Regions from separate parts of the Phytobacter sp. genome, predicted to be linked through region 1. Evidence: predicted binding sites of a transcription regulator. Region 1 holds the regulator's gene; each other region holds the start of a gene.
The links. The regulator PurR, encoded in region 1, represses purine synthesis genes. The targets are predictions, from matches to a motif close to CANGCAAACGTTTGCNTG.

Region 1 (8,312 bases):
AAACTGATGAATCAGATTGGTAAACCTTATCACTGGGGTGGTACTTCTCCGATGACCGGCTTTGATTGCAGCGGACTGGTGTATTACGCGTATAAAGACCTCGTTAAATTCCGTATTCCCCGCACTGCGAATGAGATGTATCACCTTCGTGATGCTTCTCCTGTCAACGTAGCGGAACTGGAAAGCGGCGATCTTGTGTTTTTCCGTACTCAAGGACGCGGTACGGCTGACCATGTGGGTGTTTATGTCGGCAACGGCAAATTCATCCAGTCTCCACGTAGCGGTCAGGATATTCAGATTACGTCTTTAAGCGAAGACTACTGGCAGCGCCATTACGTTGGCGCGCGTCGTGTTGTTACGCCTAAAACCATCCGATAACCCCCCTGCCTGCCGCCATCGCGGCAGGTAACTCTCCCTTTTGCCTCCTGTTTCGATTTGCTACCCTATCCTTACATTCAATATGGTTATTGGGTGCATAAAATAATAAGGAGTGAAGCAATGTCGTTCGAACTACCTGCATTACCGTATGCAAAAGACGCTCTGGCACCGCATATTTCTGCTGAAACGCTGGAGTACCACCACGGGAAGCATCATCAGACCTACGTCACAAACCTGAATAATTTGGTAAAAGGGACCGCACTGGAAGGGGAGACGCTGGAAGCGCTCATTCTGAATACAGAAGGTGGTATTTTTAACAATGCAGCTCAAGTCTGGAATCACACGTTTTACTGGCATTGTCTGGCACCCAACGCAGGCGGGGAGCCTTCAGGCAAGGTGGCAACAGCTATAGCACAAGCGTTCGGAAGCTTTGCGGATTTCAAAGCACAGTTTACTGATGCAGCAGTGAAAAACTTTGGTTCAGGCTGGACCTGGCTGGTCAAAAACGCAGAAGGCAAACTGGCAATTGTTTCAACATCCAATGCTGGTACGCCGCTGACGACAGGCGCCACTCCGCTCTTAACTGTTGATGTCTGGGAACACGCTTATTACATCGACTATCGTAATGCTCGTCCGAATTATCTGGAGCATTTCTGGGCATTGGTGAACTGGGAATTTGTTGCGAAGAATCTCGTGGCATAAGGTGCAGGAGGGGAAACCCTCCTGCTTTTTTATTATTCCGCTGTCGCGCAGGCTGTCCGGGCAACGCCACGACCAGACAGCAATACCAACATCAGTGCCAGTGCGGCAATCACCGCTCCCGTAAACGGGACGAAGACATAACCCAGTCCACCCGAGATCACCGCTCCGCCCGCAGCTGCCCCCAGAGCATTCCCCAAATTAAACGCCCCGATATTGACGGAAGAAGAAAGTCCTGGCGCTTCGTGTGCAACACGCATTACTCGCATTTGCAGTGGTGGAACGATCGCGAAGGTCGCGGCTCCCCAGACCACCATGCTGATTGCTGCGCCAAATTCACTGCGTGCAAGCCAGGGAATTGCAACCATAATTGCGATAAGCAACAGCAGGAAGCCTTTGAGGGTGCCGGTCACTGAGCGGTCAGCCAACTTCCCACCGAGATAATTGCCCAGCGAGAAGCCCACGCCAATCAGCACCAGCATCGCGGTGATAAATGCAGGTCCAGCATCCGCAATACTGTGCAGCACCGGTGAGATATAGGTGTAGAGCGTAAACATCGCACCAGCGCCCAGCACGGTCGTGAGCAGAGCCGAAACAACCTGTGGACGCATCAGTACCGTAAGCTCTTTGCGTACATCGGGACGCTCCCCTGCACTGCCTTTTGGCAATGAAAGATAGAGACTTACCATAGCGATGATGCCGAGACCTGCGGTGGCCAGGAAGGACATACGCCAGCCGATGGTTTCACCCAACCAGGTCGCGGCCGGCACCCCACCGATATTCGCAATGGTTAACCCCATGAACATCGTTGCGACCGCACTGGCCTGTTTCTCTTTCGCCACTACACTTGCAGCGACCACCGAGCCTAAACCAAAGAAGGCTCCATGGTTAAGGCTGGTGATGATGCGCGACAGCATCAGGGTAGTGTAATCAGGCGAAATGGCCGACAACACGTTTCCAAGTGTGAAGATTGCCATCAGAAAGATCAGTGCATTGCGACGTGCGCGGTGAGAAAGCATTAACGTCATTAACGGCGCCCCTACCATAACGCCAATCGCGTAGGCGCTTATCAGCATTCCCGCCGCCGGAATCGATACATCGACACCGCGAGCAATAACGGGCAGTAACCCCATCGGCGAGAATTCGGTGGTACCAATGCCGAAAGCGCCAATCGCCAGGGCAAGCAGTGGATAATTAATTTTCATGATTTATTGACTCCGGAAATGCCGTGTCGCCGGGCGACACCGTCACAGAAGCCAAAAGTATGACATCAATCACAAAAAACAGAAGTGAGCGATTTGCGAAAAGATTATTGCGAAAAACGGGAGAATGGGAGGGAACGTCGAGGGAGAATACTCTCCCTCGTGGTAAATCAATGCAGAACCGCAGTCAGTGCACCCGCAACAATGAGGGCAAGCACAATCACGGTGGTCACTAAAGAAAACTTCAGGTCGGTACTCATCAATTTTTCTCCTTTCTTATTTCCCCACAAAAAGTGAGATAGCGCATTTTTGCATAAATAAACGTAAAAATCTTGCAGGAATTAGATTGATATACGTTTTAGCTCTTCCCCTTTTGGCCAAGATAAGACAAAATTCGACGCTAAATTTATTAGCGTACCGGCCATCGACTCCCCTCCTGACGTCCAGTGTCTTTTTCCCGGCGTAATACAGTGCATCGCGCGGTGAAAGGGTGAAGGCAGGCAAACGTTTACCTTTTGTATTTTCAGGAGCTTATGATATGGCATGGAGTGACATCTGATGGCAACGATCAAAGACGTAGCGAAGCGAGCAAACGTTTCCACCACAACCGTATCACATGTAATTAACAAGACGCGTTTCGTCGCTGAAGAGACGCGTAATGCTGTGTGGGCGGCAATCAAAGAGTTGCACTATTCGCCGAGCGCCGTTGCCCGTAGTCTGAAGGTTAATCACACCAAATCTATTGGCTTACTGGCTACCAGCAGCGAAGCCGCTTATTTTGCAGAAATCATTGAAGCCGTTGAAAAAAACTGTTTCCAGAAGGGCTACACCCTGATTTTGGGTAATGCCTGGAACAATTTCGAAAAACAGGGCGCTTACCTGTCAATGATGGCGCAAAAACGCGTCGATGGCCTGTTGGTAATGTGTTCGGAATACCCAGAATCTCTGCTGAACATGCTGGAAGAGTACCGCCACATTCCTATGGTAGTAATGGACTGGGGCGAAGCAAAAGCCGATTTTACTGACACGGTTATCGATAATGCCTTTGAAGGTGGCTATATGGCTGGGCGGTATCTGGTTGAACGTGGTCATCGTGACATCGGTGTGATCCCTGGTGCACTTGAGCGCAACACCGGTGCCGGACGTCTTGCTGGCTTTATGAAAGCAATGGAAGAAGCGCACATCAGCGTGCCAGAAAACTGGATTGTACAGGGTGATTTTGAGCCGGAGTCTGGCTATCGCGCAATGCAGCAGATCCTCGCCCAGTCTCCGCGTCCAACGGCTATTTTCTGCGGCGGCGATATTATGGCTATGGGCGCACTCTGTGCTGCAGACGAAATGGGGCTGCGCGTTCCGCAGGACATTTCCCTGATTGGTTACGATAACGTGCGCAACTCCCGTTTCTTTACTCCGGCTCTGACGACCATTCATCAGCCGAAAGATTCTCTGGGTGAAACCGCATTCAACATGTTGCTGGATCGTATCGTCAACAAGCGTGAAGTATCACAATCGATTGAGGTTCATCCGCGTTTGATTGAACGCCGTTCGGTAGCCGACGGTCCATTCCGCGACTACCGTCGTTAATTCCTGCAGTGGGAGCGGGTCAATCCTGTTCCCACAGCCATTCACGGTTCAACGTTTCACTGTCTCCTAAATAACTCAACAACCAGTTTAATGCTGGTGAAGCCTCATTCTGTTGCCACGTCAGGCAGCATGCGGCATCGGGAAACGGGTTTTCCAGCGCCAACGCCACCCACTCTCCCTTGTCCAGCCAGGGGCGCGCAAAGTGCGCAGGTACCATTCCCACGCATAATCCCGCAGAGAGGCAGGCAGCAGAAGATTCCCAGTCGGGTGCCACCACTCGTTTCTGGTTATCCAGCAACCAGGTAATACGCTTTGGCAGTGAACGGGACGTATCTTCCCGGACAAGAGAAGGCCAGTTGCGCAACGTTTCATCGCTAAGAGGGCCCGCCATTTTGGCAAGCGGATGATGGCACGCGACGACGCATTTCCAGCTCAGCATGCCCATATCCCGAAATGCATACCGCCCCCCCACGGGGATTGCTTGCGTGGCCCCTATTGCCAGTTCAACGCGCCCATCCGCCAGTGCATCCCAGACGCCATTAAACACCTCCTGGAAGACAATCAATTCAACATCACTGAAGTGGCGATAAAAATCGACAATCATCTGCCGGGTTCGCTCCGGCTTAACGATATTGTCCACGGCGATAGCTAGCTGACCACGCCAGCCATTGGCAATTTGTTGGCACTGTTGACGGGTGATCTGCATTTTTTTGATAACAGAACGCCCTTCTTTCAAAAAAAGCGCCCCAGCGGGTGTCAGTTCAACGTCACGATGACGGCGTTGAAAGAGCTCGACTGCCAACCACTCCTCCAGTTGCCGCACGGTATAACTGACAGCAGAAGGCACCCGGTGCAGCTCCTGAGCTGCACCACTAAAACTGCCATTACGCGCCACCGCATCTACCACTTCAAGAGAATATTCTGACCACATGTTGTGCCTGCAAAAATTTTGAAACCAGTGCGCAAATATTAGCGTTTCACAACGAGAGTTTCACTCCCTAGACTCTGTTTCCCTGTTCACCTGCACAATAAAGAGATATTGCCATGCAACCAGGAAAAGGATTTTTAGTCTGGCTGGCGGGGTTAAGCGTTCTGGGCTTCCTTGCAACAGACATGTACCTGCCTGCTTTTGCCGACATTCAGCAAGATTTAAACACATCCCCTGCCGTGGTCAGCGCCACGCTTAGCCTGTTCCTTGCCGGTTTTGCCGTAGCACAACTGGTCTGGGGACCGTTATCTGACCGCTATGGCCGCAAACCGATTCTGCTGAGCGGCCTGCTGATTTTCGCTTTGGGTTGCCTGGGGATGATCTGGGTACAGGATGCACGCTGGCTTCTCGTGCTGCGTTTTACACAGGCCGTAGGGGTTTGTGCCGCCGCCGTCACCTGGCAGGCGCTGGTGACCGATCACTACCCGGCGCAACGAACCAATCGTATTTTCGCCACCATTATGCCATTGGTCGGTTTATCTCCTGCCCTTGCGCCACTGTTGGGAAGCTGGATCCTTGCCCATTTTTCCTGGCAGGCCATTTTCGCCACGCTTTTTGCCATTACCGTCGTACTGATGCTGCCTGCACTGCGTCTGCGTTCAGTACCGCCTAAAGCAACCCCTGATGCTGAACCCGTGACCTTTGCTACACTACTGCGTGATAAAGCCTACCGCGGGAACGTGCTGATTTATGCTGCCTGCTCCGCCAGCTTCTTCGCCTGGCTGACCGGCTCGCCGTTTATTTTGCATGAAATGGGTTACGGCCCGGCCATTATTGGTTTGAGTTATGTTCCGCAGACTATTGCCTTCCTGGTCGGGGGTTACAGCTGCCGTTGGGCATTACAAAAATGGTCCGGCGCACGTTTATTGCCGTGGCTGTTAGTGGCCTTCGCAACCAGCGTGATCGCAACATGGGCCGTTGGCCTGGTGCCGGGTGCTTCGCTTACCGCACTGCTGATCCCTTTCTGTCTGATGGCCGTTGCCAACGGCGCGATTTACCCTATTGTCGTGGCAGAAGCCTTACGCCCCTTCCCTCATGCAACAGGCCGCGCAGCTGCACTGCAAAACACGCTTCAGTTAGGGCTGTGCTTTATCGCAAGCCTGATAGTTTCTGCCCTTATCATCTTCCCGCTTCTCGCGACCACCAGTGTTATGTTGTCGACTGTTTTGTTGTCCGGCCTCGGCTTTATGATGCAACGCCGTGAAAGCGATGGGCGTCACAACGCAGACTCTCTTGAGTCGTCAACACACGCATAATTGCACTCGCAACTATGTGACAACAATGTGATTAGCTTGCTAAGCGCTTTTGGTTGAATCAGCCGATTTTGAGGCCTATACTCAATTTCGGCTGTTCTAAAATAAAATGATGCAAGCGTTGACGGGAGCCGGATCGCTCTCGTTTCACCATGGAAGGCCTTTCTGGCAAGGGCTATCTCCCTTCCTCTGTTCTACGTCGGATATCAGCCTCACGGGTCTACCGTGATATTTCTCACACCCTAAAAGCGGCAGCGCTTTTTGACGGTTTCGATCACTTGCAGGTGATGGAGAAGTTATGAGTTCATCGTGTATAGAAGAAGTTAGCGTACGAGATGATAACTGGTTCCGTATAGCAAGCGAGCTATTGAGTCGCGCCGGTATTCAGGTTAACGGTTCTGCGGCATCGGATATCCAGGTTAAACATCCGGAGTTTTTTAAACGAGTGCTTCAAGAGGGTTCGCTTGGGCTTGGGGAAAGCTACATGGACGGCTGGTGGGAATGCGACCGGCTGGACACTTTTTTTAGTAAGGTTTTGCGTGCCGGGCTGGAAAATCAGCTTCCACATCACCTGAAAGATACGCTGCGTATCGCCGGGGCAAGATTATTTAATCTGCAAACCAGGAAACGTGCATGGATCGTTGGTAAAGAGCATTACGATCTGGGTAACGACCTTTTTACCCGCATGCTGGATCCGCAGATGCAATACTCTTGCGCCTACTGGAAGGATGCTTCGGAACTGAATGAAGCTCAAATCGCCAAACTGACGCTCATCTGTGAAAAGCTGCAACTTACCCCCGGCATGCGCGTGCTGGATATTGGTTGCGGTTGGGGTGGACTGGCGCAGTTTATGGCGCAGCACTATGGGGTGAGCGTGGTGGGCGTGACAATTTCAGCAGAACAACAAAAAATGGCACAGGAACGTTGTTCTGGTCTGGATGTTGATATTCGCCTACAGGACTATCGCGATCTTAATGAACAATTTGATCGCATTGTCTCTGTTGGTATGTTTGAGCATGTTGGTCCGAAAAACTATGCGACCTATTTTTCCGTTGTTGACCGCAACCTCAAAGCCGACGGATTATTTCTCCTTCACACGATTGGGTCAAAAAAAACCGACCTGAGTGTTGATCCGTGGATTGACCGTTATATTTTCCCGAACGGTTGCCTGCCTTCTGTACGCCAGATTGCTACCGCCAGCGAATCTCATTTCGTGATGGAAGACTGGCATAATTTTGGTGCGGATTACGATAAAACGTTGATGGCGTGGTATGAGCGTTTTCTTAATAGCTGGCCGGAAATTGCAGATAACTATTCAGAACGCTTTAAACGCATGTTTAGTTATTATTTAAATGCCTGCGCCGGTGCTTTTCGCGCGCGGGATATTCAACTCTGGCAGGTGGTATTCAGTCGGGGTGTTGAACATGGCCTACGCATAGCACGTTAATTTAAAAATAAACCCCGAACAGTCGGGGTTTATTTTTTAGCTTATTCTTCGCTGCTTATCGCTTTTACTGCCGCAGCTTCTTTAGCTGCCAGTACGCGCTCAACGGTATCGACCACTGCCTGGGTTTGAGGGTCAATTTCGATGTTCACCCGATGCCCCAGTTTTTTGCCACCCAACGTGGTACGCTGCAATGTTTCAGGAATCAGATGTACGCAGAAACGCGTCGCCGTCACTTCCCCGACCGTCAGGCTAATCCCATCAATGCCAATAAATCCTTTATAGAGGATATATTTCATTAGGTCCGGATCCTGCACTTTGAACCAGATCTGACGATTGTTTTCAGACGTGAGAATCTTAGAGATTTCAGCGGTAGTCATAATATGGCCGGACATCACATGCCCGCCAATCTCGTCACTGAATTTCGCCGCACGCTCAACGTTTACAGCGTCACCAATGGCTAAATCGCCCAAATTGGTAATACGCAGCGTCTCTTTCATTAAGTCAAAACTGATATGACTGCCTTGTATATTCGTCACGGTCAGGCAACAACCATTATTGGCAATAGAAGCCCCTGTCTCGATGCCCTCGAGCATGTGCTCGGGTAACTCAACAACATGCGTGCGGAAATTCGGCTTATCATCGACAGACACCAGTTTTGCCGTGCCCTGTACAATACCAGTAAACATGCCACTACTCCTGTATCTCATTTTCACGGTGTAACCGTTTTCTGAAAGCACAATAACAGGTGGAAATTCATGTTG
Region 2 (8,312 bases), on a different contig from region 1:
CTGCCCGACGACCTGCGCCGCTGCGTCATCATCCAGCGACTTGTCAAAATAGACGGTGATTTGCGGCGACGGGTAATACTGCGAGGCCGCCTGGTTAACGTTTTTGTAGACCATATAGCAGACGCTTGGCAGCGTCAGGGAGATAGCAATCACCATCACCGTCAGGAAAGTCGCAAAGGGTTTGCTCTTCAGATCCTGTAAGGCACCATGGAAGGCATAGCGCACCTGCTCGTTAAACACGTTGGTTTTACGGGAGTTTGGTTTCGACGGTGTTTTACCACGACGTGTTGCGTTACGACCAGCATCACCCGCCCCGCCTGCCGATTTACGGAAGCGATCAAGTTTACTGCCAAACTGCCGGATTTGATTAATTGCGTCGCGCTTATTCACCCGCCAGGCCTCCATGCAAATGGCCATCGCTCAGGGTCAGCATGCGGTACGAACGACGGGAGATAAGCCCCAGGTCGTGCGTCGCCATCAATACCGTTACCCCCACGCGATTAAACTCCTCAAACAGACGTAAAATCCCTTCAGAGAGGGCATCGTCCAGGTTACCGGTCGGTTCATCCGCCAGCAGTACCGCAGGCTTGTTGACCACCGCACGGGCAATCCCCACACGCTGCTGTTCACCGCCGGAAAGCTGAATCGGGAAACTTTTCGCTTTGTCGAGCAGGCCCACTTTATCCAGTGCCGCAGACACGCGACGGCGGATATCGTCACCGCTGGCACCGGCAATGATCAACGGGATCGCCACGTTGTCATACACCGTTCTGTCCATCAGCAGGTGGTGATCCTGGAAAATCATGCCGATCTGCCGACGCAGGAACGGCACTTCACGGTTTTTCAGACGAGTAATGTCATGCCCGCCAAACAGGATTTTCCCGGCGCTTGGCCGCTCGATGCCACAAATAAGCTTGAGCAGGGTACTTTTCCCTGCGCCAGAGTGGCCGGTCAGAAATGCCATCTCGCCCGGCTGCAGGTGGAATGTCACCCCCTGCAACGCTTGTCTCCCACCGAGATAGGCTTTGCTGACGTGTTCAAAGCGAATCATTGTTAATCCTCTCGGGCAAAAAGTGCCTCAATAAAATCGCCCGCATTAAACGGACGCAGGTCTTCAATTCGTTCGCCGACCCCGATGTAACGGATAGGAATGCCAAACTGATCCGCCACCGAGAAGATGACGCCGCCCTTCGCGGTTCCGTCCAGTTTGGTCAGCGTAATCCCCGTCAGGCCAACGGCTTCATGGAACAGTTTGGCCTGGCTTACCGCATTCTGCCCGGTGCTGGCATCGATAGTCAGCATGATTTCATGCGGTGCATCTTCGTCCAGCTTCTTCATCACGCGGACGATTTTCTTCAACTCTTCCATCAGGTGCGCTTTGTTCTGCAAACGCCCTGCGGTATCGGCAATCAACACATCCACATTGCGCGCTTTCGCTGCCTGGATGGCGTCAAAAATCACCGAAGCGGAATCCGCACCAGTGTGCTGAGCAATAACCGGAATGTTGTTACGCTGGCCCCACACCTGCAACTGCTCAACGGCAGCCGCTCGGAAGGTATCCCCGGCAGCCAACATAACCGACTTGCCCTGCTGCTCGAACTGGCGCGCCAGTTTGCCGATAGTGGTGGTTTTACCCACGCCGTTCACGCCAACCATCAGAATAACAAAAGGTGTTTTGCCTTCTACGTTCAGCGGTTCGTCCACTTTGGCAAGGATGTCACCCATCTCTTCTTTCAGCAAACCATAGAGTGCTTCGGCGTCGCGCAATTGCTTACGCGAGGCACCTTCCGTCAGATTGGCGATGATTTTACGGGTCGTTTCCACACCCACGTCGGCAATTAGCAGCTGCTCTTCAAGCTCTTCAAAGAGATCATCATCGATTTTCTTGCCACGGAACAGACTGATAAATCCGGAACCGAGGTTTTCTTTGGTTTTGAGCAAGCTGCGTTTAAGACGCGTGAAGAAGCCTTCTTTGGTTGGTTTTTCCTGCTCAACAACCGCTTCTTCAACCGGTTCTTCAACGGGCGCTTCTGGTGATTCTTCTACTAACTCTTCTACAGGCAGCACCACCAGCGCTTCTTCGGCGGCAACAGCCGCTAAGGCCTGCGCTTCCAGCTCTTCGTCGCTGAGCGGGGCATCTTCATCAACGACGCTTTCCTGCTCCGGCTGCCACTCTTCTTCCGCGATTTCCGGCTCAGTTACCTCTTCCGGCAACGGCAGTTCTTCGTGCTCAACCGTCGTGGATTGAGGTGCTTCCACTACGTCCGGCTTATCTTCCTGCTCAACAAGCTGCTCCGTCACCTCAACAACGTTTTCAGCAAAGACGTCGCTCTCTTCAACGGTGTGAGATTGTGCCGCTTCGACGGTCTGTTCCGCTTCTTGTGCGTTGACTTCTTCTTTTACTTCTTCTTTTGCCTGCTCTTTTTGCCCAAAGCCGAGCCAGGAGAAAAAGCCACGTTTCTTTTCATCCGCCATTTGCGACCATACTCCCGCGGTTAATTTATGGCACACGCCCACAATGCCGTAGCAGGGGCTAAAAAAATTTAATTAGTTAAATAGTCTATCACTTTCCTTAACACGCTTCACCGCCTGCGGATTAAGGTTTCGCGCCGTGCAACACGCCGCTAGAATAGCAGGCCGAAATGATGAGCAAAGCGATGACCATGAAGAAACCCACTCGGGCCGCCACCGGCCAAATCCGCATCATTGGCGGACAATGGCGCGGACGTAAACTTCCCGTGCCAGACAGCCCCGGTCTGCGCCCCACCACCGACCGCGTGCGTGAAACCTTATTCAACTGGCTGGCCCCGTCGATGGTTGATGCACACTGCCTCGACTGCTTTGCCGGAAGTGGCGCGCTGGGCTTAGAAGCCTTGTCTCGCTATGCCGCCAGCGCCACATTGCTCGAAATGGAGCGCGGTGTCGCTCAGCAGTTGCAGCAGAATCTGGCAACCCTGAAAGCCAGCAACGGTAAAGTGGTCACCGGTAACTCGCTGGCATTTCTTGCCCAGGCGGGAACGCCGCACAATATTGTTTTCGTCGACCCGCCGTTTCGCAAAGGCATGCTCGAAGAGACACTGACGCTTCTGGAAAACAACGGCTGGCTGGCGGATGACGCGCTAATCTATGTGGAAAGCGAAGTGGAGAACGGTCTGCCACCTGTCCCGGCAAGCTGGAGTTTGCACCGGGAGAAGATCGCCGGTCAGGTTGCCTACCGCTTATATCTGCGTGAATCACAAGGAGTGGAAAATGAACATACTGATTAATCTGGGGCGTCTGCTGATGCTCTTTGTCTGGGCTTTTTTGCTGCTTAACCTGTTTTCCCCGTTCCCGAAGCCGCTGAATATTTTCGTTAACGTCGCCCTGTTCTTCACCGTGTTTATGCATGCGCTACAGGCCACGATGATGAAAAAAACGCTGCCAAAAGACGGCCCGCAAATGACACGCCTGGAAGAATTCCGCATCTTCCTGTTTGGCGTTTTTGAGCTGCTGATCTGGCTCAAAAAACTCAAAGCGAAAAAATAAAAGTACTTTTTTAAGATTCCCCTGTCTTCCGTAACATTGTCATTCGCCCCTCGCGACCACTAAACTCAAGGCAAGAGCCGTGGGCATGGTGCTCGCGATACAATAACGGATTCAGGGACTTATTATGCTTTGGTCATTTATTGCTGTCTGTTTCTCCGCCTGGCTGTATGTGGATGCCTCCTACCGTGGCCCCACCTGGCAACGTTGGGTGTTTAAACCCGTCACGCTCCTGCTGCTACTCTTGCTCGCCTGGCAGGCTCCGATGTTCGATGCCATCAGCTACCTCGTGCTGGCCGGACTTTGCGCCTCATTGATTGGTGATGCCCTCACCCTTCTTCCTCGTCAGCAACTGCTGTATGCAATTGGAGCCTTTTTCCTCGCCCACCTGCTGTACACCATCTACTTCGCCAGCCAGATGACACTCTCGTTCTTCTGGCCGCTGCCGGTCGTGCTGCTGGTGATTGGTGCCCTGCTGATTGGCGTTATCTGGACGCGCCTGGAAACGCTGCGAATGCCGGTTTGCACTTTTGTCGCGATGACGCTGGTGATGGTGTGGCTGGCTGGTGAGCTGTGGTTCTTCCGTCCTACCAGCCCAGCGCTCTCTGCGTTTGTTGGTGCCGCTCTGCTGTTAATCAGCAATGTCGTCTGGCTTGGCAGCCACTATCGCCGCCGTTTCCGCGCAGACACTGCCATTTCCGCAGCTTGTTATTTTGCCGGCCACTTTTTGATCGTGCGTTCGTTGTATATTTAAAATGCTTGACTCTGGAGTCGACTCCAGAGTGTATCCTCCGGTTAATGAGAAAATTATCATTCACCGGAGGATGCGATGCCGACCCCCAATAATGCCAAAACGCCTCAGTTTGCCACGATGAAACTGCGCCCGGTCGCCGCACAAACGCCTGCTTGCGAGTGCGGCGATACCTGCGAAACACCCCGCACACCGATTGAAAACAGCGAAGGTGAACGCTATAGCTGGCTCGTCTCAGGAATGGATTGTGGTGCCTGCGCACGCAAGGTCGAGAACGCTGTTCGCCAGATTGACGGAGTAAGCCAGGTTCAGGTGGCTTTCGCGACAGAAAAGCTGACGGTTATCGCCACCAGTGATATTCGCCAGCAGGTTGAAAAGGCCGTCAAACAGGCCGGGTACAGCCTGAAGGGCGAAAATACCCCAGCGGCACCCGCGCCGTCCCGTTTGCAGGAAAACCTGCCGCTGATCCTGCTTATCGTCATGATGGGCATAAGCTGGCTGCTTGAGCAGGTTAACCATCCCTTTGGACAGGCGGCGTTTATTGTCACCACCCTGGTGGGACTCTTCCCGATCGTGCGTCAGTCAGTGCGCTTAATGCGTAGCGGAAGCTGGTTTGCTATCGAAACGCTGATGAGCGTAGCCGCCATCGGCGCACTGTTTATTGGTGCTACTGCCGAAGCGGCGATGGTGCTGCTGCTGTTCCTCGTGGGTGAACGCCTTGAAGGTTGGGCCGCCAGCCGAGCGCGCCGTGGCGTCAGTGCGTTAATGGCTCTCAAGCCTGACACCGCCATCCGTGTAGTAAACGGCGAGCGGGAGAGCGTAACCGCCGGGGCGCTGCGTCCCGGCGATGTGATTGAAGTCCCGGCAGGCGGGCGCTTACCCGCCGATGGGAAGCTGCGTTCTCCCTTTGCCAGCTTTGATGAGAGCGCCTTAACCGGCGAATCCTTGCCCGTTGAACATGCCAGCGGCGACAGCGTTCCAGCAGGAGCCACCAGCGTTGACCGCCTGGTAACGCTCGAAGTCCTCTCCCGACCCGGCGAGAGTGCCATTGATCGTATTTTGAAACTGATAGAAGAGGCCGAAGAGCGCCGCGCGCCCATCGAACGCTTTATTGACCGCTTCAGTCGTATTTACACCCCGGCCATCATGGTCATCGCTTTGCTGGTGGCTGTTGTACCGCCGCTGATGCTGGGAGAGGCCTGGCTGGCGTGGATCTACAAGGGGCTGACGCTGCTGCTGATTGGCTGCCCGTGTGCACTGGTTATCTCGACGCCAGCGGCGATTACCTCGGGGCTTGCGGCCGCGACCCGTTATGGCGCGCTGATTAAAGGCGGTGCGGCGCTGGAGCAACTGGCGTCCGTCCAGCACATTGCCTTTGATAAAACCGGCACCTTAACCGTGGGCAAGCCCAACGTGACGGGCATCTATCCACTTGCTGGTTTCGATGAAAATACACTGCTAACGCTGGCCGCCGCCGTTGAACAAGGCTCAACCCACCCGCTGGCGCAGGCGATTTTACGCGAAGCCGGGGAACGTAAATTAGTGCTGCCTTCGTCAGACGGCCAACGCGCTCTGATGGGTAAAGGTATTGAAGCGCAGATTAACGGGGAAGTTATACGCCTGAGCGCACCCGATAAACTGACAGACAACCGGGTCGATGAAACCCTGCAAGCCGATATCCGTCACCGGGAAAGTCTCGGTGAAACGGTGATTATAGTGCTACGTGACGACGCGGTAATTGGCTCGATTGCGCTGCGCGATACCCTGCGTGAAGACGCACGTGAAGCCCTCGCGGCACTGCGTGAACTTGGAGTGAAAGGGGTCATGCTTACCGGGGACAACCCACGGGCAGCGGCGACCATCGCAGGCGAACTGAACATGGATTTTCGCGCCAGTTTGTTGCCGGAAGATAAGGTGGACGCAGTCATCGCCATGAATAAACAGGCACCGCTGGCGATGGTCGGTGACGGGATTAATGACGCCCCCGCCATGAAGGCCGCGACCATCGGTATCGCGATGGGTAGCGGGACAGACGTGGCTCTGGAAACCGCCGATGCTGCCTTAACCCATAACCGACTCGGTGGTCTGGCGCAGATGATTACGCTTGCCCGCGCCACTCAGGCCAACATTCGCCAGAACATCGCACTCGCACTGGGGCTGAAGGCCATTTTCCTGGTGACGACACTATTAGGGATGACGGGGTTGTGGCTGGCGGTACTGGCCGATACCGGGGCAACGGTGCTGGTGACGGCGAATGCGCTGCGGTTGCTGCGCAAGAAGTGAGGGTTGAGAGTGCGCACGGTGCGGCACCCTCACTGCCCTTTGCGCACCAGATACCGGTACGGCAGCGATTCCGTCTCAAGTGCCACCAGCTCATGCTCCATAAAACGGCAGAAGCCAGGAATATCACGGGTGGTGGCCGGGTCATCGGCAATCACCAGCAGGGTCTCGCCCGGCTGCATGTTGCGAACGGTTTTACGCACCATCATCACCGGCTCCGGGCAACGCAGGCCCAGCGCGTCCAGCGTATGGTCGGCAGAAGTAAAGGGATCGGTCATGTTCATCTCACACGGTAAAAAACGGGCATAGTTTACGCCGCCTTTTGTGCGACGCAAGCAAGGTTAACGGTTGCGTTAAAAATAACCATTGCATCAAATGGCTGTTGCAGTATCATGCGGCGGCTTTGCGCGACACTTACACGCGTAATTGTCGCAGTCAGTTTGATTGAAGCCAGCGCACAGGCACCGCAGCGTACTCTGAGTACGTGGGGATGACGAGCACTGCCTGATATCAAAATGGCAAGTAAAATAGCGTGTTACGTTTTCATTGGGTTCCCTCACCCCAATCCATAAAAAGGTCACAATATGACGCAGTTTTCACACTCTCAGCGCATGAAAGCGCTGTTCTGGCTATCCCTTTTTCACCTGCTGGTGATCACCTCCAGTAACTATCTGGTGCAGTTGCCAGTCAGTATTTTCGGCCTTCACACCACCTGGGGTGCGTTCAGTTTTCCCTTTATCTTCCTCGCAACCGACCTGACCGTGCGTATTTTCGGCGCACCGCTGGCACGTCGGATTATCTTCGCAGTGATGATTCCGGCATTGGTTATCTCCTATGGCGTCTCGTCCCTGTTCTATATGGGAAGCTGGCAGGGATTCGAAGCACTGACCCACTTCAACCTGTTCGTGGCCCGCATCGCCACTGCAAGTTTTATGGCCTACGCGCTGGGGCAGATCCTCGACGTGCATGTCTTTAACCGCCTGCGTCAGAACAAACGCTGGTGGATGGCCCCGGCGGCTTCCACGGTGTTCGGTAACGCCAGCGATACCCTCGCCTTCTTCTTCATCGCCTTCTGGCACAGTCCGGACCCGTTTATGGCCGAACACTGGATGGAAATCGCGCTGGTGGACTACGCCTTCAAGGTCATTATTAGCATCGCTTTCTTCCTGCCGATGTATGGCGTATTGCTGAATATGTTGCTGAAAAGACTCGCAGACAAATCTGAAATCTCTGCGTTACAGACCAGTTAAAGGTACGCGTTGCCAGTTGTGGTAAGATGGACAAATGAGCCGTTATGGCTGTTTATCGAAAGGAAGAAGTCAATGCGCAATCTGGTTAAATATGTCGGTATTGGCCTGCTGGTAGTCGGCCTGGCGGCCTGCGACAACAGCGACAGCAAAAAAACGCCCGCGCAGGGTGCCTCGGCAGAAAGCAACGCCACCGGCCAGCCGGTTTCGCTGCTGGACGGTAAGCTCAGCTTCTCGCTGCCTGCTGACATGACCGATCAAAGCGGCAAGCTGGGTACGCAAGCCAACAATATGCACGTTTACTCTGATGCCACCGGGCAGAAAGCTGTGATCGTCATTGTCGGCGACGACACCCAGGAAGGGCTGGATACGCTGGCAAAACGTCTTGAAGACCAACAGCGCAGCCGCGACCCGCAGTTGCAAGTCGTGACCAACAAATCTATTGAGATGAAAGGCCAGACGCTGCAACAGCTCGACAGCATCATCTCCGCCAAAGGTCAGACAGCCTGGTC
Region 3 (8,312 bases), 400 kb from region 1:
TGCGCCTGGAACCACTCGTGTGCCTGGGTTCCCATTGGCGTTAATGACAAGCGGCGGGCCAGATCGTAATTGCTGGTGCCGATAAACCAGGGTTCCTGCTTGAGACGGGCGACAATGGCATCCTGCACGTCGCGTGAGAAACGACGGCGGGTGCCAAAATCCATCAGACGGAAGCCGGACATATCCAGACCTTCCGTGCGGGTAGCAAAATCCGCCAGTTTTGTTTCAAGATGCAGAAGAGCCTGCTGTACACCCGCTTCTGGTGAACGATAGCGATGAACCAGCTCACTGATAACCGCCAGCAGAGGAACTTCCCACATGATCACTTCGCGCCACGGGCCTGAGAGGCGAATGTGTAACTTGCCGTTGTCGTTGGTCACGACAACCTGGCGAGGATCGTAGCGAAAATCGCGCAGCCAGTTCAGATAATCGCTCTCAAAAAACGGCAGCCCTGAAAGCCATTGATACTCGTCGTCCTGAAGGCGCAGATGCTGCATAGCGTCGACTTCTTCCCGGATTGCTTCTGCATAAATACCAAGCAGGTCGTCGCCACGGCAGCGGAATTCCGCCGTTACATGCACATCGTAGTAGTGGTGATACACCGCCTGCTGCATATGCAATTTGTAGGCATCAGTATCCAGCAGCGTCTGCAGAACAGGGTGAGCAAATTGAGTCATGGTGCGCCGTAGCATCCTCTCACAGGAGCGTTTAGTACAATAAACAAAGCAGGTGAAAACCGCTGGAGTATACCTTGTTTATTGATTTATTGAACCCCGATCACACCATATAGCGCAAAACGGGTCGAGGGCATTTCGTGCCGCATGTTAGCAAAATGTAGCAAACAGAGCGTTTCCATCTGAAAAGTTAAACATTCTGCGTGGCGGGATTCTGGCAACAGGAATAGACTGGAGACGTAACCAACAGAAGATGCTAAAGGTTTTTTATGACACAACAGCCACAAGCCAAATACCGCCACGACTACCGTGCGCCGGATTACCTGATTAGCGATATTGACTTGACCTTTGACCTGGATGCCGCAAAAACCGTCGTCACGGCGCTGAGTACCATTACTCGTCAAAATGCCACTGCCGTGCCACTGCGTCTGGATGGTGAAGACCTGACGCTGGTCTCCCTTCATGTTAACGACCAGCCGTGGACATACTATAAAGAAGAAGATAACCAACTGGTCATCGACAATCTGCCGGAACGTTTTACGCTGCGTATCGTGAATGAAATCAGCCCGGCGGCGAATACGGCGCTGGAAGGTCTCTATAAATCCGGAGAAGCATTGTGTACTCAGTGTGAGGCTGAAGGTTTCCGCCATATTACCTGGTACCTTGATCGTCCGGATGTGCTGGCGCGCTTCACCACGACGCTGATTGCTGATAAAGCAGAGTATCCGTTCCTGCTTTCTAACGGTAACCGTGTCGATCAGGGCGAACTGGAAAACGGTCGCCACTGGATGAAGTGGGAAGATCCGTTCCCGAAACCGTGCTACCTGTTTGCCCTGGTGGCCGGTGATTTTGATGTTCTGCGCGATACCTTCACCACCCGTTCCGGGCGTGAGGTGGCACTGGAACTCTACGTTGACCGCGGCAACCTTGACCGCGCGCCGTGGGCGATGACCTCGCTGCAAAATTCCATGAAGTGGGATGAAACCCGTTTTGGCCTCGAATATGACCTCGACATCTATATGATCGTCGCCGTCGACTTCTTTAATATGGGAGCGATGGAGAATAAAGGTCTTAACGTCTTTAACTCCAAATACGTGCTGGCCCGTACCGATACCGCAACTGACAAAGATTACCTCGATATCGAGCGCGTGATTGGCCATGAATATTTCCATAACTGGACCGGTAACCGCGTCACCTGTCGCGACTGGTTCCAGCTGAGCCTGAAAGAGGGGTTAACCGTTTTCCGCGATCAGGAGTTCAGTTCCGATCTGGGTTCACGTGCGGTAAACCGTATCAGCAACGTGCGAACCATGCGTGGCCTGCAGTTTGCCGAAGACGCCAGTCCGATGGCGCACCCGATTCGCCCGGATAAAGTCATTGAGATGAACAACTTCTACACCCTGACGGTGTATGAAAAGGGTTCTGAAATTATCCGTATGATCCACACCCTGCTGGGCGAAGAGAACTTCCAGAAAGGGATGCAGCTCTATTTTGAGCGTCATGACGGCAGCGCCGCCACCTGCGACGACTTCGTGCAGGCGATGGAAGATGCCTCCAATGTCGATCTCTCCCATTTCCGCCGCTGGTACAGCCAGGCCGGCACGCCAATTGTGACCGTGCATGACGACTACAACCCGGCAACGGAGCAGTACACCTTAACCATCAGTCAACGCACACTGCCAACGGCTGAGCAGCAGGAAAAACACCCGCTGCATATCCCGTTCGACATTGAGCTTTACGACAATGAAGGCAAAGTGATTCCGCTGCAAAAAGACGGCCACCAGGTACACCATGTCCTGAACGTTACCCAGCCGGAGCAGACGTTTGTCTTCGACAACGTCTACTTCCAGCCGGTACCGTCGCTGCTGCGCGAATTTTCAGCACCGGTAAAACTGGAATATAAATGGAGCGATCAGCAACTGACGTTCCTGATGCGTCATGCCAGCAATGATTTCTCTCGTTGGGATGCGGCGCAAAGCCTGTTGGCAACCCATATCAAACTTAACGTTGCCCGTCAGCAGCAGGGCCAACCGCTGTCATTACCGTTGCATGTGGCCGATGCCTTCCGCGCCATTCTGCTGGATGAGAAAATCGATCCTGCGCTGGCTGCAGAAATCCTGACCCTGCCGTCGGCGAATGAGATTGCCGAGCTGTTCGATGTCATCGATCCGATTGCCATCTCTGCGGTACGTGAAGCACTGACCCGCACGCTGGCAACTGAACTGGCAGATGAAGTGCTGGCGATTTACAACGCCAATAAGCTTGAGACTTATCGCGTTGAGCATGCGGATATTGGCAAGCGTTCACTGCGTAACACCTGCTTGCGCTACATCGCGTTTGGTGATGCGCAACTGGCCGATAAGTTAGTCAGCCAGCAGTATCACAATGCGGATAACATGACCGATGCGCTCGCGGCACTCTCTGCTGCCGTGGCCGCGCAACTGCCGTGCCGTGATGCATTGATGCAGGAGTATGACGACAAGTGGCATCATGACGGACTGGTGATGGATAAGTGGTTGATTCTGCAAGCGACCAGCCCGGCAGACAATGTGCTGGAAACCGTACGCGATCTGTTGAATCACCGCTCGTTCAGCCTCAGTAATCCGAACCGCATCCGTTCGCTGATCGGCGCGTTTGCTGGCAGCAACCCGGCCGCATTCCATGCGGCAGACGGCAGCGGTTACCAGTTCCTGGTGGAGATGCTCACTGAGTTGAATAGCCGTAACCCGCAGGTGGCATCACGACTCATTGAGCCGCTGATTCGCCTGAAACGCTACGATGCTAAGCGTCAGGTGCTGATGCGTTCGGCACTGGAACAGCTGAAGGGGCTGGAAAACCTCTCCGGTGATCTGTTCGAAAAGGTCAGCAAAGCGCTGGCCTAAGCTCAGGCCGGGTGGGGCAGTGTTGTCCTCCCGGCTTTTTCCCCTCTTTGTTACCCTTCAATCCGTTGTCTCTGCCCCGCGCCCTGAGTGTAGTGGTATGACGGTGCCTGAAAATCACGGCGGTGCAGCGCCTGCCAGAATGTTTCAAGGGACGCGTCCAGACGAGACTGCAAATTAGGCGTGAAGCTCGGTTTATGCTGATAATCAATAATCTGACTGTCATCGGCAAACACACCGTGCAAAATCTCCTGTGCTTTCAGGGCATTGAGCACCGGTTTGAGTGCATAATCGACCGCCAGCATATGGGCGACGGTACCGCCGGTGGCAACAGGCAAGACCACTTTTCCCTCCAGCGCACGCTCGGGAAGCAGATCCAGCAACGTTTTCAACGCGCCTGAAAAAGAGGCCTTGTACACGGGTGTGGCGACAATTAGCCCATCAGCATCGGCCAGTTGCTCAATCAGGGCTTGCAGTGCAGGGCTTTCAAAACGGGCATACAACAGATCTTCCGGGACGAAGTTATGCAGGTGCCAGTGACAGACTTCAACATCCAACGCACTCAGGCGCTCACGGGCATATTCCAGCAATGCGCTGGAACGTGATGGGTAGCGTGGGCTTCCCGCCAAAGTAACCACTCGCATAATTGCTCCTTATAACCGTAGTTAGCATTTTACTATCATCGATAACAATTAAGTGCAGTGTGGCAGAGCTTTTTTATTCCTTTAAATAATTTATTTGGCGTAAATCAGATGAAAAATGCATATAAATGGGTTGATAAGAAAACGATTGCGTTCAATGGACGTTTTTTTGCCCCAGGTCAATTCCATTTCTGCTGGTAATCACAGATAATACGCCCCCGGTTTGCACACCGGGAATCCAGGAGAGTTCATGTACTACCCCTTCGTTCGTAAAGCCCTTTTCCAGCTCGATCCAGAGCGCGCTCATGAATTTACATTCCAGCAGTTACGCCGTGTCTCAGGGACGCCGCTTGAAGCGCTTGTGCGCCAGCGCCTGCCGGAGAAGCCAGTGCAATGCATGGGCCTGACGTTCAAAAACCCGCTGGGTCTGGCGGCTGGACTTGATAAAAACGGTGAATGCATTGACGCCCTGGCCGCGATGGGTTTTGGTGCGATTGAGATTGGCACTGTCACTCCTCGCCCGCAACCGGGTAACGACAAGCCGCGGATCTTCCGCCTGGTGGAAGCGGAAGGTTTGATCAACCGAATGGGCTTTAATAACCACGGTGTTGATAATCTCGTGGAGAATGTGAAAAAAGCCCATTTTGACGGCGTATTAGGCATTAACATTGGCAAAAATAAAGACACGCCCGTTGAGCAAGGTAAAGATGACTATCTGATTTGTATGGAAAAAATCTATGCTTATGCCGGTTATATTGCCATTAATATCTCGTCGCCAAATACACCGGGCCTTCGCTCATTACAATATGGCGAAGCGCTGGATGACCTGTTAAGTGCGATAAAAAATAAACAATCGGCCCTTCAACAGATCCACCATAAATATGTTCCAGTCGCCGTGAAGATCGCGCCGGATCTTTCTGAAGAAGAATTGATCCAGGTGGCCGACAGTTTAGTTCGCCACAATATTGATGGCGTCATTGCGACCAATACGACGCTTGAAAGATCCCTGGTTCAGGGAATGAAACATTGTAATGAAACGGGTGGGTTAAGTGGCCGTCCATTGCAATTAAAGAGTACAGAAATTATTCGTCGTCTCTCTGCGGAATTAAAAGGAAGCCTGCCAATTATTGGCGTCGGTGGGATCGATTCTGTCATTGCCGCACGCGAGAAGCTGGAAGCTGGCGCCTCGCTGGTTCAGATTTATTCTGGCTTTATTTTTAAAGGTCCACCGCTGATTAAAGAAATCGTTACCCACATCTAATCTTTTCTCTCTATTTACCGCACCAGGGCTTTATTTCGAGCCCTGGTTGATTTATATTCCCTCATTGTTGCTAATTTGTACATTTTAGTCTTTTCTTAATTCTGGTAATAAGCGAAACGGCAAATAAGGATTTAAGGGTCAAGGGATGAATATGGGGAGGGGAGAACAGCATGCGAATTAAACCTGATGATAATTGGCGTTGGTTTTTCGATGAAGAGCATGATCGTATGATGCTCGATTTGGCCAATGGCATGATTTTCCGTTCACGTTTTGCTCGCAAAATGCTCACGCCTGATGCTTTTTCCCCCAGTGGCTTCTGTGTTGATGACGCCGCTCTCTATTTCTCCTTCGACGAGAAATGTCGGGATTTGACGCTCAGCAATGAGCAGCGTGCGGAGCTGGTACTCAATGCGCTGGTGGCGATTCGCTTCCTGAAACCGCAAATGCCGAAAAGCTGGCATTTCATGAGTCACAATGCGCCGTGGTCCCCCGCGCCGGGTATGGCTGCCAGCGTTTCCCTGAGTGATACCGGTGAATCGGTGAGTCTGCTGGTGGTGGAATCCGGTGATAATGCAGCCCTTTGTCTGCTGGCACAGCCAGGTGTTGTGATTGCCGGGCGCACCATGCAGTTAGGTGATGCCATCAAGGTGATGAACGACAGGCTGAAACCGCAGCTTAACGCTGACAGTTTCAGTTTCGAACAGGCCGTTTAACTCTCCAGCCGTAATGAGGTTTTGGGAACGCAACTGCAGCTCAGAATGGAACCATCGGCAGAAATGGCCGATTTTTTTAACGGACTGACTTCCCCTTCGAGAAGTGTGATACGGCAGCACCCACAAATTCCTGCCCGGCATGAGTAAGGTACGCGAATGCCCTGGTTTTCCAGTTGTTCGAGTAAGATTTGCTGATTATTCCCGCGAAATTGCTGTCCTTCCCAGACAATATCCACTTCGCCAACCGCTTGTTCTTCCTGCTCGACAGATTCAACAACCTTGCCCGCACCGTAGGGTTTTGCCGGTGCGCGGCTGAGCACGACTACCTCGTCGCCGACACGCACCACCCCGCTGTTACGGGCAATCAGATTCTGGCCGAAATCGACCTCGCCGTTGTCCTGTGCGGTACGAAAGCGGGTTAATGTGGTGAGCGGTTCACCCGCGGGATGTTTTTGTCCGCGTTCCGGACTGACGGTCGTGAAAACACAGCGGCTGCAGGGTTTAACCACGTCGAACATCACGTCGCCAATGCGAATCACTTTCCACGTATCCTCTTCCCAGGCTTGCACACCGGTGACGACCAGGTTAGGGCGAAACTGCTCCATTTTAACGCTGGCGGGGCAACGGTTTTGTAAATCGCGCAGTGATGCTTCGTTGGTTAATAAGAATGGAAAACCGTCAGCGAAGGAGAGGGGGACATCATCAAAGCGTTTCACCCGGCGTGTCAGTTGCGGACCCACCCAGCGCAACTGGACTTCACGCCCGAAAAAGCCACTCAGCCAGAGGTTAATGGTTTCAGGTGCGATCAGAGCGGTGAAATGGTTGCCCCAGACTTCAGTCGGTTCACCCTGCGGGGCAAAGTCAGCGAAACGCACGATAGCACTGGTGCCATCTGGCGCGGTTAAATGGAGGCCGTCAGTCAGTGGTGAGGGAGTAAAGCGAACCATTTGCGGATACTGGCGGGCGGTAATAAAGGTGCCATCCTTTTGCGTGACCATAAATACACGATCAAATGACAAACCGCTGCTGTCTGCCAGGGCGTGTGTCAGGCCAATACCGCGCATGGATTTAACAGGATGGATAAAAAGACGCGAGAGCGTAGCCACGCCATTTCCTCAATGAACGAAAATAAGCCCTCAACTTTATGACATGCACGCCAGATTGGCTATAATGCGCAACAATTTTCTTCAAAGTTAAGTGACCTTATGATTTCTCTGTTTGCCAGTACGGCCCGTGGGCTGGAAGAGCTGTTAAAAACTGAACTGGAAAACCTCGGTGCTTCAGAGTGCCAGGTGGTTCAGGGGGGCGTCCATTTCCACGGCGACACCCGGCTGGTCTATTCAAGCCTGATGTGGAGCCGACTGGCCTCGCGCATTATGATGCCGCTGGGCGAGTGCAAGGTTTACAGCGACCTTGATCTCTACCTCGGCGTGCAGGCGATTAACTGGACGGAGATTTTCAACACCGATGCGACCTTCGCCGTGCACTTTAGCGGGCTGAACGATGAGATCCGTAACAGCCAGTATGGTGCGTTGAAAGTAAAAGATGCGATCGTCGACAGTTTTACGCGTAAAAACTTGCCGCGCCCGAATGTCGATCGTGAACAACCCGATCTACGTATCAACGTCTGGCTGAATAAAGAGACTGCGCACATCTCCCTGGATCTGAGTGGCGAAGGTCTGCACCTGCGCGGCTATCGCGATCGTACCGGTATTGCACCTATCAAAGAGAACCTCGCGGCAGCGATCGTTATGCGTTCCGGCTGGCAGTCAGGTACACCGTTGCTTGATCCGATGTGTGGCTCCGGTACCTTGCTGATCGAAGCCGCCATGTGGGCGACCGACCGTGCGCCAGGCCTGCACCGCGGGCATTGGGGTTTTAGCGGCTGGGCACAGCATGACGAAACGCTGTGGCAGGAAGTGAAAGCCGATGCGCAGACCCGTGCGCGTAAAGGCCTTGCTGACTATCAGTCCCATTTCTATGGCTCAGATAACGATGCGCGCGTGATTGAACGCGCCCAGCGCAACGCCCGTCGTGCGGGTATTGCCGATCTGGTGACTTTTGAAGTGAAAGATGCGGCGAAACTTACTAATCCGCTGCCAAAAGGACCTTATGGCACCATCATCAGCAACCCACCGTACGGT

Region 2: tusA (sulfurtransferase TusA) is a predicted target of PurR. The motif match lies at 6,891-6,908, and genes of this name have one in related genera.
Region 3: pyrD (quinone-dependent dihydroorotate dehydrogenase) is a predicted target of PurR. The motif match lies at 4,332-4,349, and genes of this name have one in related genera.

What each region holds. Positions count from the first base shown of each region.
Region 1 is NZ_JCACPZ010000004.1:36,476-44,787, forward strand. Features, by position in the region: gene AC5JPW_RS03965 (C40 family peptidase) at 1-378, shown strand, start outside; gene sodB (superoxide dismutase [Fe]) at 499-1,080, shown strand; gene AC5JPW_RS03975 (MFS transporter) at 1,113-2,282, opposite strand; gene cydH (cytochrome bd-I oxidase subunit CydH) at 2,450-2,539, opposite strand; gene purR (HTH-type transcriptional repressor PurR) at 2,838-3,863, shown strand; gene punR (DNA-binding transcriptional activator PunR) at 3,883-4,794, opposite strand; gene punC (purine nucleoside transporter PunC) at 4,908-6,107, shown strand; gene cfa (cyclopropane fatty acyl phospholipid synthase) at 6,403-7,551, shown strand; gene AC5JPW_RS04005 (riboflavin synthase subunit alpha) at 7,593-8,237, opposite strand.
Region 2 is NZ_JCACPZ010000001.1:431,773-440,084, reverse strand. Features, by position in the region: gene ftsX (permease-like cell division protein FtsX) at 1-390, opposite strand, end outside; gene ftsE (cell division ATP-binding protein FtsE) at 383-1,051, opposite strand; gene ftsY (signal recognition particle-docking protein FtsY) at 1,054-2,475, opposite strand; gene rsmD (16S rRNA (guanine(966)-N(2))-methyltransferase) at 2,664-3,266, shown strand; gene AC5JPW_RS02025 (DUF1145 family protein) at 3,256-3,525, shown strand; gene AC5JPW_RS02020 (lysoplasmalogenase) at 3,650-4,276, shown strand; gene zntA (Zn(II)/Cd(II)/Pb(II) translocating P-type ATPase ZntA) at 4,352-6,556, shown strand; gene tusA (sulfurtransferase TusA) at 6,586-6,831, opposite strand; gene AC5JPW_RS02005 (7-cyano-7-deazaguanine/7-aminomethyl-7-deazaguanine transporter) at 7,138-7,803, shown strand; gene AC5JPW_RS02000 (DcrB family lipoprotein) at 7,876-8,312, shown strand, end outside.
Region 3 is NZ_JCACPZ010000004.1:435,241-443,552, reverse strand. Features, by position in the region: gene pncB (nicotinate phosphoribosyltransferase) at 1-677, opposite strand, end outside; gene pepN (aminopeptidase N) at 944-3,556, shown strand; gene ssuE (NADPH-dependent FMN reductase) at 3,607-4,197, opposite strand; gene pyrD (quinone-dependent dihydroorotate dehydrogenase) at 4,445-5,455, shown strand; gene zapC (cell division protein ZapC) at 5,626-6,168, shown strand; gene AC5JPW_RS06155 (YcbX family protein) at 6,165-7,274, opposite strand; gene rlmKL (bifunctional 23S rRNA (guanine(2069)-N(7))-methyltransferase RlmK/23S rRNA (guanine(2445)-N(2))-methyltransferase RlmL) at 7,374-8,312, shown strand, end outside.